3 regions of the Streptomyces sp. NPDC059255 genome follow, and region 2 is predicted to be linked to each of the others. Evidence: riboswitches for the same ligand, from Rfam matches in the RefSeq annotation. Region 2 holds a riboswitch; each other region holds the start of a gene.
The links. Region 2 has a riboswitch for cyclic di-AMP ahead of ACFXKG_RS17400 (C40 family peptidase). Riboswitches for the same ligand answer to the same signal wherever they lie in the genome.
Positions count from the first base shown of each region.

Region 1: another riboswitch for cyclic di-AMP. It lies ahead of ACFXKG_RS07190 (M23 family metallopeptidase); the one in region 2 lies ahead of ACFXKG_RS17400 (C40 family peptidase).
Region 3: another riboswitch for cyclic di-AMP. It lies ahead of ACFXKG_RS22535 (transglycosylase SLT domain-containing protein); the one in region 2 lies ahead of ACFXKG_RS17400 (C40 family peptidase).

Region 1 is NZ_JBHYZP010000003.1:331,436-336,753, reverse strand. Features, by position in the region: gene ACFXKG_RS07200 (PrsW family intramembrane metalloprotease) at 1-542, shown strand, start outside; gene ACFXKG_RS07195 (aldo/keto reductase) at 566-1,510, opposite strand; gene ACFXKG_RS07190 (M23 family metallopeptidase) at 1,633-2,682, opposite strand; cyclic di-AMP (ydaO/yuaA leader) riboswitch at 2,694-2,848, opposite strand; gene ACFXKG_RS07185 (PP2C family protein-serine/threonine phosphatase) at 3,097-4,257, opposite strand; gene ACFXKG_RS07180 (MerR family transcriptional regulator) at 4,547-5,293, opposite strand.
Region 2 is NZ_JBHYZP010000013.1:70,609-75,926, reverse strand. Features, by position in the region: gene ACFXKG_RS17410 (ATP-dependent Clp protease proteolytic subunit) at 64-690, shown strand; gene ACFXKG_RS17405 (hypothetical protein) at 697-1,005, shown strand; cyclic di-AMP (ydaO/yuaA leader) riboswitch at 1,311-1,507, shown strand; gene ACFXKG_RS17400 (C40 family peptidase) at 1,511-1,984, shown strand; gene ACFXKG_RS17395 (ATP-binding protein) at 2,044-2,490, opposite strand; gene ACFXKG_RS17390 (helix-turn-helix domain-containing protein) at 2,747-3,601, shown strand; gene ACFXKG_RS17385 (DUF397 domain-containing protein) at 3,610-3,864, shown strand; gene ACFXKG_RS17380 (8-amino-7-oxononanoate synthase) at 3,861-5,066, opposite strand; gene bioB (biotin synthase BioB) at 5,210-5,318, shown strand, end outside.
Region 3 is NZ_JBHYZP010000019.1:99,057-104,374, reverse strand. Features, by position in the region: gene ACFXKG_RS22540 (amino acid permease) at 1-1,203, shown strand, start outside; gene ACFXKG_RS22535 (transglycosylase SLT domain-containing protein) at 1,366-2,133, opposite strand; cyclic di-AMP (ydaO/yuaA leader) riboswitch at 2,138-2,301, opposite strand; gene ACFXKG_RS22530 (enolase C-terminal domain-like protein) at 2,810-4,138, opposite strand; gene ACFXKG_RS22525 (gluconate:H+ symporter) at 4,231-5,318, opposite strand, start outside.

The sequences.
Region 1 (5,318 bases), on a different contig from region 2:
TTCCGCTGCTCGGGCTGTTCCTCGCGATGGGCATGCACGCCCTGTGGAACGGCTCGGGGTCGCTCTTCGGCCCCTTCGGCTTCTACGCCGTGTACGGGGCCTTCATGGTCCCGGTCTTCGGGCTGCTGACCTGGCTGGTGATCTGGAGCCGGCAGCGCGAGCTGCGCACGCTCGCGGCCGAGCTGCCCGCGTACGCCGCCGCGGGGTGGCTGGCCGCGGCCGCGCCCCCCGCGCTCTCCTCGATGCGGGCGCGCTCCATGGCGCGGGGGTTCGCGGGGCGTCACCACGGGCCCGCGGCGGCGCGGACGGTCGCGGAGTACGAGGCGTTCGCGACGTCCCTGGCGTTTCTGCGCCACCGGGCCGGGCGGGACCCGGTCGGCCCGGACTTCGTGGAGCGCGAGCAGGAGTTGCTGCACCACCTGTGGGAGCGCAAGGAGATAGCCGGGCCCGCGCTGACCTACGCGGCGCGGGCCACCGGCCGGGTACGGGTGCCGCCGCCGTACATCGACTACGACGGCTACAACCCGTACCGCCAGTACTGACACCTGTCCGGGTGTGACCTCCGTCAGGCGGAGGCGGCGGTCAGCTCCGCCAGCTCCTCCGCCGTCAGCTCCAGCTCGGCGCCCGCGAGCAGCGTCGGAAGCTGCTCGACCGTGCGCGCGGAGGCGAGGGGCGCGATGACGGTCGGCTGCGCCGCCAGCCAGGCGAGCGCGACGGTGGCGACCTCGGCGCCGCGCGCCGCGGCGATCCGGTCCAGCGCGGCGAGCACCTTGACGCCCCGCTCGGACTCCAGGTACTTGCCCGCGCTGCCGGCCCGCGCGCTCTCCACCTGGGTGCCGGGGCGGTACTTACCGGTGAGGAAGCCGGAGGCGAGGGCGAAGTACGGCACGACGGAGAGGCCGTGGCGGACCGCGGCGTCCCGCAGGGGGCCCTCGTACGTGTCGCGCGAGACCAGGTTGTAGTGCGGCTGAAGCGCGACGTACCGGGCCAGCCCCTCGCGCTCCGCGAAGGCGATCGAGGCGTCCAGCCGCTCCGCGCTGATGTTGGAGGCGGCGACGGCACGCACCTTGCCCTCCGTGACGAGCTGGTCGAGGGCGGTGACGATCTCCTCGACCGGGACGTCCGGGTCGTCGAAGTGCGTGTAGTACAGGTCGATGTAGTCGGTACGGAGCCGCCGCAGCGACTCCTCGGCCCCGGCCTTGATGGTGGCCGCCTTCAGCCCCTTGAACTCCGGGTGCGCGCCCACCTTCGTCGCGAGGAGCACGTCGGAGCGGTTGCCGCGCGCGGCGAACCACTCGCCGAGGACGGTCTCGGACTCACCACCGGAATGGCCGTCCACCCAGGCCGTGTAGACGTCCGCGGTGTCCACGAAATTGCCGCCCGCGGCGGTGTACGCGTCGAGGACGGCGAAGGACTCCGTACGGTCCGCGGTCCAGCCGAAGACGTTGCCGCCGAGGGCGAGCGGGAAGACCTTGAGGTCGGAGGAACCGAGTGTGCGCAAAGTCGTCATGCGTCACTTCAACCCCGCCGCAGAGCGCCTTATTCCGTTTCGGGGCGCTCTGCGTGCTCCTGCTTCCCTCAGGACCAGACCCTCAGGACCGGGAGGCCGGCCTCAGGACCGGGGCGTCGGCCTCAGGGGTTGATGCCCTTGCCGTTCAGCCACGCCATCGGGTCGATGCCCGTGCCGCCCGCCGTGTGGACCTCCAGGTGGAGGTGGGGCCCGGTGACGTTGCCGGTCGCGCCGACGCGGCCGATGACCTCGCCGGTGGAGACCTTCTGCCCGGCGCTGACCGAGAGCGAGGACTGGTGCGCGTACCAGACCTCCGTGCCGTCCTCCAGCTCCAGGACCGTGCGGTAGCCGTACGAACCCGACCAGCCGGCCGACTTGACGGTGCCGCTGTGCACGGCCTTGACGGGGGTGCCCGTCGGCGCCGCGAAGTCCAGGCCGGTGTGGTAGCCGGAGGACCAGAGGGAGCCGGACTGGCCGAAGGAGGAGGTGAGGGTGTACGAGGAGGTGGGGAGGGAGAAGCTGGCCGCCAGCTTGGCGAGACGCTCCTGCTCGGCCTTGGCCTTGGCCTCCGCCTCGGCCTTCTTCTTGGCCGCCTCGATCTTCTTCTCCGCGTCGTTCTGCCGCGCCTTGGCCTGGCTCGCGGCCTTCTCGGCGGCCGCGTCCTCCTCCGCCGCCTGCTGCGTCGCGTCGGCCTTCGCCTGCTGCCGCTCGGCCTGCTGGAGGATGCGGGCGCGCAGCGCCTCGCCGGCGTCGGTGGTGCCCTGCTCGGCGTCCGCGGCGGTCAGGCCGGCGGTGCTCAGGGGCGCGCGGGCCAGCACGTCCGACGCGGAGTCCGCGTCGTCCGACCCCAGGGAGCCCATCCCCGGCAGGGACTTGGCGTCGGGAAGGTTGTCCGCGATGGCGTCGGGCAGGGATATGGAGACCGCGGGCTTGTCCTGCGCGGTGGCGATGCCGCCCGCGCCGACGGCGGCGATGACGCCGACACCCAGGACCGTGGAGCTGCGGGCGAGCCCGTTGCGCTGCTTGGCGACGCGGTGCCTGCCGCGTACGGGGCGGATGGACTCCTCGGTGGGATTCCACTCCCCCCAGGTCCCGGGCGCCTCGTTCTCACTGCCGCTGCCGAAGGAGTGGGTTTCGAAGGTGGCCGTGGGGGCAGGCTTGTTGGACGCCACTGAGGCGTGCTCCTTTCCTTCCTTCTCGCCTACCGGGTTAGCTGACGGGTTCGGAGCAGGAAGGTCTCCTACGGGTGTCCCCTGCCGCACGAAGCGGCAAGTAACTCCCGATTCACCCCAATTGGTGGTTCCCCGGTTCCCTCGCGGGATTCGGCGCACGCGCACGGTGCCATCTCTGGCGACGGCTGGGACAACCGCGCTGCGTTATCGAACGTTAATAGAGACCAGGGCCTTATTCCAAGCTGTTCCCGATGATCGTTAACGACTTCGCAACGGACGTAACGGGACACAAGAGCGCGCATCCGGGCGAGTTGATCGGCGCTCGGGGCACATTGGTCCGCCCTGCATACTTGACGGTATGTCAAACGTTATGCGGAGGGATACCCGCCGGTCACCATGAGTGATGCCGCGCGCTCAGGGCACGATCGGCATCGTCCGACGCCGCTCCGGCTCGCCCTCCGAGGGCCGGCTGATCGCCAGCAGCGCCATGTCGTCCTGGCTTCCGCCGCCCGTGTGCCGCCGTACGTCGTCGATCAGCGCCTGGAGCATTTCGTCGGGCCCCTGGAAGATCCGCCCGTCGAGCCGCTCGCACGGGACGTAGAAGATCCCGTGCGCGTCGCGCGCCTCGGTGAGCCCGTCCGTGTAGAAGAGCAGCGTCGCGCCGTCGGGGTACGCGGACTGCTCGGCCCGGTCGGGCCACGCGCCCAGCTCGCTCATGCCGAGCGGCAGCGCGGGGTCCTGCGCCCTCAGCATCCGTACGGCACCGCCGTGACAGATCAGCGGCTCGGGATGGCCCCGGTTGACGAGCCGTACGATGCCCTCGCCGTGCGGGATCTCCGCCAGTACGGCCGTGGTGAACCCTTCGAAGACATCGAGCCCGTCCCGCCCCGTCCCCTCCCGCAGGAGCGAGCGCTCCAGCCGCTGCGCGACGCCCTCCAGCGAGCTCTCCTGCTCCGCCGCCTCCCGGAACGACCCGATGATGACGGCGACCGCCTCGACCGCCTCCAGCCCCTTCCCCCGTACGTCGCCGACGACCAGCCGTACCCCGTACGGCGTGTCCTGCACGGCGAACAGGTCGCCGCCGATGAACGCGCCCTCCTGCGCCGCCTCGTACCGCGCCGCGATCCGCAGCCCGCCGATCCGCTCGGCGGGTCTGGGCAGCACGGCGCGCTGGGCGGTCTCGGCGATGACGCGGGCGGAGGCGAGCCGTTCGCCGCTGCGTCTGACGACGCCGTTGATGTAGAGCGCGAGGGCGGAGACGACCAGCACCGTCAGCAGTTCGCTGACCGACACCACCGTCGTGAGCGTGTCCGTATGGATACGGAGCGCCACCTCGGCGGCGAGCGAGGCCACGGCCACCAGCAGGACGCCGAGCAGCGGGAAGAACGGGGCGGCGATCAGCGGGGCGGCGGCGAAGAACGGCGCCGCGGTCACGCGGGCCGGGGTCACCAGGTCGAGCACCACCCCGCCGATGATCACCAGGGCGGGCAGGAGCCGGACGAGCCGCCGACCGGCCAGGCGCCGCGCGTACGGTCCGGCCGGTCCGTACGGCGCCCGGTCCGCCACCCGGCCCAGGTCGCGGGCGGGGTCCCTGCGATGGTCGCGCCCGTACGTGCCGGTCGCCCAGAAACCCGCGGCGTCGGCGCCCAGAATCCCGGCGCCGTCGGCGTCCTGTCTGCTTCTGCCGCCGAGGCGTTCCCGGATTCTCCTGAGCTTCCCCACCAGTCGTCTCCTGCCCGTTCCGCCGACGGCTGCGGACGGCACCGCGCTCCACCCAGGCTGGCCGCCGCCGCGCCGGGAGGCGACCCGCCGTCGGCCGACTGGGCTACGGAGACCGATGGCACGGAGGCCGGTGTGAAGACGCTCAGTCGGTCAGGTGGCGCTCGGCGTACACCTTCATGGCGTCCCGCACGAGCACAGCCGTACCTTCACCGTACTTGTCATACGTCGCGGTGAAACGTGGATCATCGACGTACGTGGCCGTGACTCCGATGACATAAGACCTGGTGGGCTCCATGGTCACCGCCAGCCAGTCACAGTGACGCCGGGCGATCGCCTGCGCCTCCTCGCCGGACGCGTCGTGGCCGGCCGCCGCCGCGCGCCCCCAGTCGCGGGCGATCGACTCGTGCCGCTCCTGGAACGCCCGGCGCTCCTCCTCGCTCAGCGAGCGCCACCAGCGGTCGCTCTTCTCGTAGGCGGGGCGGCCCCACCTCTCGGTGACCTCCTGCTCGTACCGTGTGTGCGCGAAGCCGTCGAACACTTCCTCTGCCATGAGTTCCTCTCCGTTCTCGGTCTTGTGGAGAGTGGTCCGCACCGACGTGATCAGCCGGCCGATGCGCTCGCGTTCCTGCTCCAGCAGCCCCAGATGGCCGCGCAGGGCGGCGGCCGTGTCCTGCTGGCCGTCGAGGATCCGGGCGATGTCCGGCAGCCCGAGACCCAGCCCCCGCAGCAGCAGGATCCGCTGCAGCCGGACCAGGGCCTCCTGGTCGTAGTACCGGTATCCGTTGACGCCGGTCCTGCTGGGCTCCAGCAGCCCCAGCTCGCCGTAGTGCCGGAGCGTACGGCTCGTCGTACCGGCTTTCTTCGCGATGTCCTGGATCGACCACTCCATGACGTTCACGGTAGAAGTTGACGTT
Region 2 (5,318 bases):
GGAGAAGCCCGTGCGGAGAAGCCCGCGCGGACCCCGCTACCCGCCCCTGAGGAGAGGTACGCCATGCAGCGCCCTTCGGCCCGCTACGTCCTGCCCGAGTTCACCGAGCGGACGAGTTACGGAAGCCGCACCCTCGATCCGTACTCCCGGCTCCTGGAGGACCGGATCGTCTTCCTGGGGACCGCCGTCGACGACACCGCCGCGAACGATGTGATCGCGCAGCTCATCCACCTCGAGTACGCCGCCCCCGACCGGGACATCAGCCTCTACGTCAACTCGCCGGGCGGTCCGATCAGCGCCATGTCGGCGATCTACGACACGATGCAGATCATCACCTGCGACGTGGAGACGGTCTGTCTCGGCCAGGCCGCCTCGACCGCCGCCGTACTCGTGGCGGCCGGGGCTCCCGGCAAGCGGATGGCGCTGCCCGGCGCCCGGATCGTCCTCCAGCAGCCCGCCGTCGAGGAGCCGCTGCACGGGCAGCCCTCCGATCTGCTGATCCACGCGGAGGAGTTGCTGCGGCTGCGGAGCCTGGTCACCGGGACACTGGCGCGCCACACCGGCCGGAGTACGGAACGGATCGCCGCCGACATCGACCGGGACACGATCCTCGACGCGCCCGGGGCCCGGTCGTACGGGCTGATCGACCACGTCGTCCAGAACCGCACGACCTCCACCGGCGGGCGGTGAGGGCCGGTGCTGCCACCCGAACTGCCGCCGCTGCCCGCCCTCACCCGGGCCGAGTGCGAGGTCGTCGACCACTATCTGCGGATCGTGGACCTGTTGGGCCGGATCAACCCCGCGCGCGGCACGGACACCTACGCCGCGCTGCGCGCCGCGCAGGCCCTGCCCGCCCAAGTGACCGGACTGCGGGACGCCCTGACGGTCATGCACCAGCGGGGCGAGCGGGAGCTGTACGCGACCACGCTGGCGAGGGCGTTGCGGACGCTCGACGGGGAGCGGCGGACCGGTCGGGTCACCCTCCCGCCCGAACAGCCGACTTGAGGGTGCGCGCCGTTCCCGTATGGCCGCGTCCATACGAGAAGAACTCGCACATTCGGCGTATGAACTGACCGGACGGAATCGGCGAGGCGAGTTGCGCGATCCGGCCGGGGCGTCGGCGCACGTGATCGTTACGCCGCAGGTACAGCCCTCATCGCCGCGCGCGACCCGGCGACGGAATCACCCGTCGCCACCCACATGGGCCAAGGGTGACTAACTTCACATATCGTCGTTTCAGCAGGGAATTCGAGAGGTTTCTGGGTCAAGATCCCTGGGACGACAAGCCCCCGCCAGCCCTGGCGAGGCGGTCCGGGCGGACGCCGAGTCCTGCCGCCGTTCCGGATGACGGGTCGACAGGAGTGGATCGGCAGGAGTGGAGGACCCAGGCAGTACGGGACGACGCCCGTCGTGGTCGTTCCTCGGGGTGAAGCCGTTCACGCGGCCGGGCAACTTCGCCAGCCCGAACCCGACAGGTCATCCTTCACAGGCGGCTGACGAAGGGTTGCGCATGACCGCGCAGACACATGTCCCGTCTCTGCTGTCCCGGGCGGGGGCCGTATCGGCCCTCACGCTCGCCACGGTCGCCGGCACGATGCTGGCACCTGGCGCGGCGTCAGAAGCCGAGGCCGCCACGCTCAGTGTCAGGGCTCTGAAGATCGCGGAGTCGAAGAAGGGGTCCCCGTACATGTACGGCGCCACGGGGCCGCACCGCTTCGACTGCTCGGGGCTGACGCTCTATTCGTTCAAGAAAGCCGGCAAGCAGCTCGCCCGCACGGCTCAGGCGCAGTACAACCAGACCCGGCACATCTCGTCCTCCTCGCGGCGCAAGGGCGACCTGGTGTTCTTCCATTCCGGGCGGTACGTGTACCACGTCGGGATCTACGCGGGCAACGGAAGGATCTGGCACTCGCCGAAGACAGGCTCGCTGGTCCGGCTGGAGAGGATCTGGTCCAGGAGCGTCCTGTACGGCCGGGTGAGGTGAGCATGGTCGCTGGCCGCTCCGCGCCCGCGGCGCCGCGGAGGCACGCCTCGGCGGGGGCGCTACGAAGCGGGTGCGGCCGGCGACAGCGGGACCGTCCAGGGCAGGGCGATCCAGACCGTCTTGCCGCCCTCCTCGGTCGGGGTGACCGACAGCCGCCCACCGGCCTCGGCCGTCAGCGAGCGGATGATGACCATCCCGCGGCCGTTGTCCTGCTGCACGGCCGCGGGCAGCCGCTGGGGCCAGCGCGGATGACTGTCGGTCACCCCGATGCGCAGCCGTTCCTCGCGGTCGAGCCGTACCTCCACGGTGAACGTGGGCGACCGGCCGAAGGTGTGCTGCACGGCGTTGGTCACCAGCTCCGAGACGATCAGCCGGACCGTGTCCGCCGTGGCCGCCTCACCCGGCAGCCCCCAGTCGGTCAGGAGGTCCGCCACATACCGTCGGGCGGTGGGCACCGAGGCGGGCTCGCTCGGCAGGGTGATGGATGCTTCCTGGTGGTCGGCCATGGCGACGCTGTCCCTTTCCCGCCGGACCGGACTCCGGCACAGCTGATGACTGCGCGGACGGCCTCGGACCGTGCTGCGCGACAGCCTGCCACTGATCGCACCATCCGCACCTCCGATCCACCGAGATCTGCATATATCTGTCGCTCAAAGCGGTGAACTCTGCAACGCGAGACCGTATTTGGGCGCCGGAAAGATAACTTCTCCGCCTTGACGCCGTTCGGCGTGACGGAGAAGAACGCGGAGAGGGGATTCGGCCATGCGGCATATTCCGGTGGTACGTCGGCAGCGGCTCGGCGAGGAATTGCGCAGGCTGCGCCGTAGCGCGGGGCTCACCAGTGGTCAGACGGCGCGGCTGCTCGGCTGGCACCAGTCGAAAGTGAGCAGGATCGAAACCGGCGTCAGCGGGGTGCGGGACGGGGATCTGGCGGCGCTCCTCGACGCGCTGGGCATCGAGGACCAGCGGCTGCGCTCGCTGCTGCGGGCCCTCGCGGGCACGGCGGACGGCACGGGGTGGTGGACGGCGTACAGCTCGGTCATCCCACCCACGTACCGGGACTTCATCGCCCTGGAGTCCCAGGCGAGCACCGCGCACACGCTGGAGACCTCCGTGGTGCCCGGGCTGCTCCAGACCTCGTCCTACGCCCGCGCCGTGACCAGGGCGGCGCTGACGGGGAAGCCGGACGGGACGGTGGACTCCCTGGTCGATGTGCGGCTCACCCGCCAGGAGGTGCTGACGCGCGACGAGAGTCCGCTGCGGCTGCACGCCGTGGTCGACGAGGCGGTGTTACGGAGAGAGGTGGGCGGCCCCGGGGTGATGCGCGATCAGCTGCGGCGGCTCACCCGGCTCGCCCGGCTTCCGCAGATTTGTCTCCAGGTGCTGCCGTTCACCGCCGGCGGCTATGCCGGGTTGACGGGGCCTTTCGTCATCTTCTCTTTTCCGAACATTACCGATCTGGATTTAGTCATTCTCGACCATTTAACGAATAGCCTCTATCTGGAGCGGAAAGAGGACCTTGAGGCGTACCGCGTCGCCTTCGACGCGATGCGGGCGCACGCCCTCTCGACAGAGGATTCATCGGATCTCATCGCCGGGATCAGTGACGGCGCGTAGGGAGCATCATGTCCGCTTGCCTCGCACAGCCCCCCACCCCACATCCCGTACCCCTTTCACCCCCGCGGAGCTGGCGGCGCAGCAGTCACAGCGTCGGCGCCAACAACTGCGTGGAGTGCGCCCGGAACGACGCGGGCGCGCTGGCCGTACGGGACTCCAAGAACCTCGCCCTGCCCCAGCTGGCCTTCTCGCCCGGCGCGTGGACGTCCTTCGTCCGCGCGCTGGACGGACGGCGGACCGGATCGCAGGGCGAAGTCCGCTAGCGCGCGTCCGGGCGCGGTGACGCGGTCCCGGGCGCGAGGGCGACGATCGTCCGTACCGCCGCGCCGATCTGTTCCTCCGTCAGGTCGGCGCGGGCGGTCAGCCTGATCCGGGAGATGCCGTCCGGGACCGAGGGCGGGCGGAAGCAGCCCACGGCCAGCCCCGCCGCCCGGCACCCGGCCGCCCAGTCCACGGCCGCCTCGGGCGACGGCGCCTGTACGGAGACCACGGCGGCGTCGGGGCGCCCGGCCGTCAGCCCCGCCCCGGTCAGCAGCCGGTGCAGCGTACGGGCGACCTCCCTGGCCCGCTCGGCGCGTTCGGGCTCCCGACGCAGCAGCCGCAGACCCTCCAGGGCGGCGCCCGCGGCCGCGGGCGCCAGTCCCGTGTCGAAGATGAACGTCCGCGCGGCGTTGACGAGATGGTCGATCACCCTGGCCGGGCCGAGGACGGCGCCGCCCTGGCTGCCCAGGGACTTGGAGAGGGTGAGCGTGGCCACCACCCCGGGGGCCCCCGCGAGCCCCGCCGCGTCGAGGGCGCCCCGGCCGCCCGTGCCGAGCACGCCCAGCCCGTGCGCGTCGTCGACGAGCAGGGCCGCGCCCCGGCCGTGGCAGACCGCCGCCAGCCCGGCGAGCGGCGCGGCGTCACCGTCCACCGAGAAGACCGCGTCGCTCACCACCAGCGCGCGCCGCCCCGGGTGAGCGTCGAGTGCCTTGGCGACGGCCTCGGGGGCCGCGTGCGGTACGACGACGGTCTCGGCGCGGGAGAGCCGGCAGCCGTCCACGATCGAGGCGTGGTTGCCGGCGTCGGAGACGAGCAGTCCGTCACGGGAGGTGAGCGCGGTGAGCGCGGCGAGGTTGGCCGCGTACCCGGACGAGAAGACCAGCGCGGCCTCGAAACCGCAGAAGCCGGCCAGCTCCCGTTCGAGTTCGGCGTGGAGTTCGGTGCTGCCGGTGACCAGCCGGGACCCCGTGGCGCCCGCGCCCCAGCGGCGGGCTGCCGCCACGGCGGCGCCGGTCACGGCGGGGTGCCGGGCCAGCCCGAGGTAGTCGTTGCTCGCCAGGTCCAGCAGGGGCGAGTCGGCCGGGCGCGGCCGGAGCGCCCGGACCAGCCCGGCCCGCTCGCGGCGCCGCGCCTCGCCGTCGGTCCAGTCGAAGGGATCGGCCGGCTGCGGGAGGCCGGTCCGGTCGAGAGGATCCTGCTCCATCGGTCCCGTCCTTTTGTAGGCAGCTCACAGACCCTAACCGTCGTCGAACCCATTGTTAGTGTGGCTATGCACACACCTCGATCAGGCGGTGTTGTGGGGTTCCTCCGTGGCCAGGACGCGCCCCGTGCGCCAGGATCGGCACCATGGATCTGCTGAACACGCTGGTGGAGAAGGGCCTGCGGCGCGAGCTGCCGACCCGCGAAGAAGCACTCGCCGTGCTGGCGACCTCCGACGACGAGCTGCTCGACGTGG
Region 3 (5,318 bases), on a different contig from region 2:
GCGCTCGCGATGTGCGTGATGCGGATGCTGGGCGAGATGTCGACGGCCATGCCCGCGTCGGGCTCGTTCTCCGTGCACGCCGAGCGCGCGCTCGGCCGGTGGGCGGGTTTCAGCGTCGGCTGGCTGTACTGGTTCCTGCTCGTCGTCGTGCTCGCCGTGGAGGCGACGGGGGCGGCGCAGATCGCGAACGGCTGGCTGCCCTCCGTACCGCAGTGGGCGTGGGTCCTGGTCTTCATGGTCGTCTTCACCGGTGCGAACCTCGCCGCCGTGAAGAACTTCGGCGAGTTCGAGTTCTACTTCGCGGCCCTGAAGGTCTTCGCGATCGTCGCGTTCCTGGTCCTCGGGCTCCTCGCGGTCCTCGGTGTCCTGCCCGACACCCGCCCGGCCGGTCTCGCCAACCTCACCGGGCAGGGCGGCTTCCTCCCCAACGGCTGGCAGGGTGTGACCTCCGGGGTGCTCGCCGTGATCTTCGCCTTCGGCGGTCTGGAGGTCGTCACGATCGCGGCGGCCGAGTCCGACGACCCGGTGCGCTCGGTGGCCCGCGCGGTGCGCAGCGCGGTCTACCGGATCCTGTTCTTCTACGTCGGCTCGATGGCGGTCATCGTGGCCGTGCTGCCCTGGACGGCACAGAAGGCGGGGCTCAGCCCGTACGTCACGGTCCTCGACGCGATCGGTATCCCGTCGGCCGGGCAGATCATGAACATCGTGGTGTTCGTGGCGCTGCTCTCGGCGCTCAACGCCAACCTGTACGGCTCCTCCCGGATGGTCTTCTCCCTGGCCGAGCGGGGCGAGGCGCCGAAGGCCCTGCTGAAGGTGAGCGGGTCGGGCGTGCCCCGGCGGGCGGTGCTGGCGTCGGTGGCGTTCGGGTTCGTCTCCGTCCTGCTCAATCTGAAGTGGCCCGACTCGGTCTTCCTGTACATGCTCAACGCGGTCGGCGCGGTGCTGCTCTTCGTCTGGGCGATGATCGCCGTCTCGCAGCTGCGGCTGCGCCCGCGCGTCGAGCGGGAGGCGCCGGAGCGCCTGGTCCTGCGGATGTGGCTGTTCCCCGGCCTGACGTGGGTGACGCTCGCCGCGATGGCGGCGGTGTTCGTGCTGATGCTGCTCGACGACGCGGCCCGCCCGCAGCTCCTCTGGTCCCTGGGCGCGACGGCGCTCGTGCTGGCGGTGGCGGGGGTACGGGAGCTACGCGCGCGGCGTTCGTGACGCGTACGACACGTGTGACACGTAGGACACGTGTGACACGTAGACGCGTGTGACACGTAGACGCGTGTGACGGGTACGCGAACGGGCCCCGTCCCCGTCGTCCTGAGACGGCGGGGCCGGGGCCCGGTGCGTTCGTCACCCGTCGGGCGACGCGGGTCCGGTCTAGTAGGGACCGTTCACGTTGTCGATCGAGCCGTACCGGTCGGCGGCGTAGTTGCACGCGGCCGTGATGTTGGCGACCGGGTCGTAGGCGTCCATCGCCGTACCGGGCACGTGGTACGCCTGGAACGTCGGGGCGATGACCTGGAGCAGCCCCTTGGACGGAACGCCGTTCTGGGCGTTGATGTCCCAGTTGTTGATGGCGTTCGGGTTGCCCGAGGACTCACGCATGATGTTGCGGTGGATGCCCTCGTAGCTGCCGGGGATCCCGTGCTGGGCCATGACGTCCAGCGCCTCGCGGATCCAGCCGTCCAGGTTGTCGGTGTACGTCTTCGCGACGGCCGGCTCGACCGAGCCGCTCCCGGCGGACTCCGTACTCGTCTCCGCGGCGGTGGTCGCCGGGGCGGCGGCCTTCTTCCCGTTGACGGTCAGCTTGAGGCCGGGGTGCACGAGCGACGGGTTGGCGCCGACGGCGCTCCGGTTGTCCTCGTAGAGCTTCTGCCAGCCGCCGCTGACGGAGTGGGCCTGTGCGATCTTCGACAGGGAGTCGCCCTCGACCACGACATAGGTCGTGGCGGTGGTCTTCGGCGTGGCGGCGGGAGCCTCCGCGGCCTTGGCCGCACGGACGTGTTCCACCGTCGCGGGCGCCGCCTGGGCGGTGGCCGCGGTGACCAGCGGAATCGCGAGAGCGGCGCCCCCGGTGCCGACCGCGACGAGGCGACGGGCGATCGAGCCGGTTCTGGGACGGCGGTGCTTGGCGTTTCTGGGCACGACGAATTCCTCTCCGTCGCCTGCGAGGTGAGCTGTCGGGTTCGGGCTGGAGATGCCCGGCCGTACGGCGGTGCGTACGGCTTCACCCCGAGCCGTTCCGGAAATCCGGACCGGCGACTTACCTGGGTCCCCCGCTCCTGCCTTGTGACGGATAGGTGTGTGGGTCTCCGGACAGCGGCAGGATTGGGCGTTCCATCCGGATGGACGAGAACGTAAGCGAGATATCAGGACGGCACAAGTTCCGAATTTTCGGGTCAATCACCCTTTCGGAGGCGTCCCGGGAACTCAACTTTCCTCTCCTGGGAGAGAAAGCGTCCACCTCGCTCCGCCCGCCCGCCGAGGCAGAGGTGACACAGGTCACGAACGTAACGGAATAATCGGACAGGCAAAAGGCGTCAGAGGCTACAAGTGCCCCTAACGCCACCTAACTTCACTTAACGGTAAATACCGACAAAACGCCCTTATCGGTCTCCGGCGGGCGAGAGGATCCATCGCCCTCCCACCCGACTCTCCGACAACTGGGAACACCCGGCGGGAATTGAACCGGAACCCCTTCGAATTCACCGGACGATTCATTCTTCTGACGGCCTGTCGCGCCATGGCACGCCATGGCGTGCCTTCGTACCGCATCCTCGTTCCGCCGTCGCAATAGGCGGGACATGAGTGCGGCAATGTCTCATCTCACCAAGCAGGGACGCTTGCTGTCGAACTCCCAGTCCCGTACCAGAAAACGCATCCCGGCGGCGTCGTCCCGGCCGGAGAGGTTCTTCTCCACGTACAGCTCATGGGCGGCGAGAAGCCGGTCCATGTCGAGTTCGACGCCGAGCCCCGGGGTGTCGTCGACGGCGACCTCGCCGGCGACGATGCGCGGGGGCTCCACGGTCAGCCGCTCCAGGCCCTCCTGCCAGATCCAGTGGGTGTCCAGGGCGTTGTACTCCCCGGGGGCGGCGGCCCCGCAGTGGGCCATCATCGCCAGCGAGATGTCGAAGTGGTTGTTGGAGTGGCAGCCCCACGTCAGCCCCGTCGCATGGCAGAGCTGGGCCACCCGCACCGACCCCTGCATGGTCCAGAAGTGCGGGTCGGCGAGCGGGATGGAGACCGACTGCAGCGCCATCGCGTGGGTGAGCTGGCGCCAGTCCGTCGCGACCATGTTGGTCGCGGTGGGCAGGCCGGTGGCCCGGCGGAACTCCGCCAGGATCTCCCGGCCCGAGAAGCCGTCCTCCGCTCCGCACGGGTCCTCGGCGTACGCGAGCGTGCCGACCAGGGGCCGGCACAGTTCGACCGCTTCCCGCAGCGACCAGGCGCCGTTGGGGTCGAGGGTGATCCGCGCCCCGGGGAAGCGTTCCTTCAGCGCGCGTACGGCCTTGACCTCCTCCGCCCCCGGCAGGACACCGCCCTTGAGCTTGAAGTCCCGGAAGCCGTACCGCTCGTACGTCGCCTCCGCCTGCCGGACGATCGACTCCGGGGTCAGCGCCTCCTCGCGCCGGACGCGGTACCACTCGACGTCCGCGCCGGGTTCCCGGACGTACTCCAGGTCGGTCCTGCCGGGGTCGCCGACGTAGAAGAGGTAGCCGAGGACCCGTACCGCGTCACGCTGTTTGCCGTCCCCGAGCAGCGCGGCCACCGGCACCTCCAGGTGCTGGCCCAGCAGGTCGAGGAGCGCCGATTCGACGGCCGTCACGGCGTGCACCGTGGTGCGCAGGTCGAAGGTCTGCTCCCCGCGCCCACCCGCGTCACGGCCGCCGAACCGCTCCCCCAGGGCCCGCAGCACCCGCTTGTGGTCGCCCAACCGGCTTCCGACGACGAGAGGTTGGGCCTCGCGCAGCGTACGGGTGATGCGCTCGCCACCCGGCACCTCGCCCACGCCGGTCCGGCCCTCGGAGTCCTGGACGACCAGGACGTTGCGGGTGAAGTACGGGGCGTGTGCGCCGGAGAGGTTGAGTGCCATGGAGTCACGGCCTGCCACCGGATACACGGAGAAGCCGGTGACGACGGGCTGGCTCATGAGGCGAGTCCTTCCAGGATCCTGATGGTGCGGGGCGGTTCCGAGAACGCGGGGGGGGCAGGCGGCAGAGGGCAGAAAGCAGATGTCAGATGTCAGATGTTGAGGATCTCCAGGACACGTTCCAGGAGGAGCACACCACCGAGTCCGAGGACGGAGAGCACGGTCGTATAGGTGGTGCGCGCCTTGATCGCCTCGATGACCGACAGGTTGAAGTACTCCTTGAACATCCAGAAACCCGGGTCGTTGACGTGCGAGAAGGCGATCGAGCCGCAGGAGACGGCCAGCACCATGACCTCGGGCGGCACCCCGCTGCCCGCGAGCAGCGGCAGCACCACGCCGGACGCCGTGACGACGGCGACCGTCGCCGAGCCCAGGGCGACCCTGAGGATCACCGCCACGAGCCAGGCGAGGACGACCGGTGAGATGGACCAGCCGTCGGTGACGTCCTTGATGTAGTCCGATATGCCGCCGTCGACGAGGACCTGCTTGAAGGCCCCGCCGGCCCCGATCACCAGCAGGATCATCGCCATCGCCTGCGCCGCCCCCCGGCACGAGGCACTGACCTCCGACAGGCTCCGGCCGATCCGCGGCCCGAACGCCCAGATCGCCACGACCAGCGTCAGCAGCAGGGCGATCGGGGCCGAGCCGATGAAGGCGACGAAGTGCGTGAGCGGGGTCTGTGCCGAGGTGGCCATGTCGGTGACGGCGGCGCCCGCGATCAGCACGACGGGCAGCAGGGCGACCGCCAGCGACCAGGCCGTGCCCGGCATCTCCTCTCCCTCGAAGACGCGTTCGCTCACCAGCCCCTTGGGCACGGAGGGGTTCATGGCCCGGACGAACGCGAGCCGCGGCCACACCAGGGCGATGGCCGCGCCGATGGGCACGGCGATGAACAGACCGTAGAACAGGGTCAGTCCGACGGAGGCGTGGAAGGTCGAGGCCACCGCGGTCGGCCCCGGGTGCGGCGGCAGGAAGCTGTGCATGGTGGACAGGGCGATGGACATCGGCAGCCCGACCCACAGGAGGTTCGCCCGGGTGACGCGTACGAGCGTGAAGACGACGGGCACGATGATGACGAAGGCCACCTCGTAGAACATCGTGACGCCGATGAGCATGGCCGTCGCCACCATCGCCACCTGCACCCCGCGGGTGCCGCAGACGGCGAGGAGTCTGGTGGCGA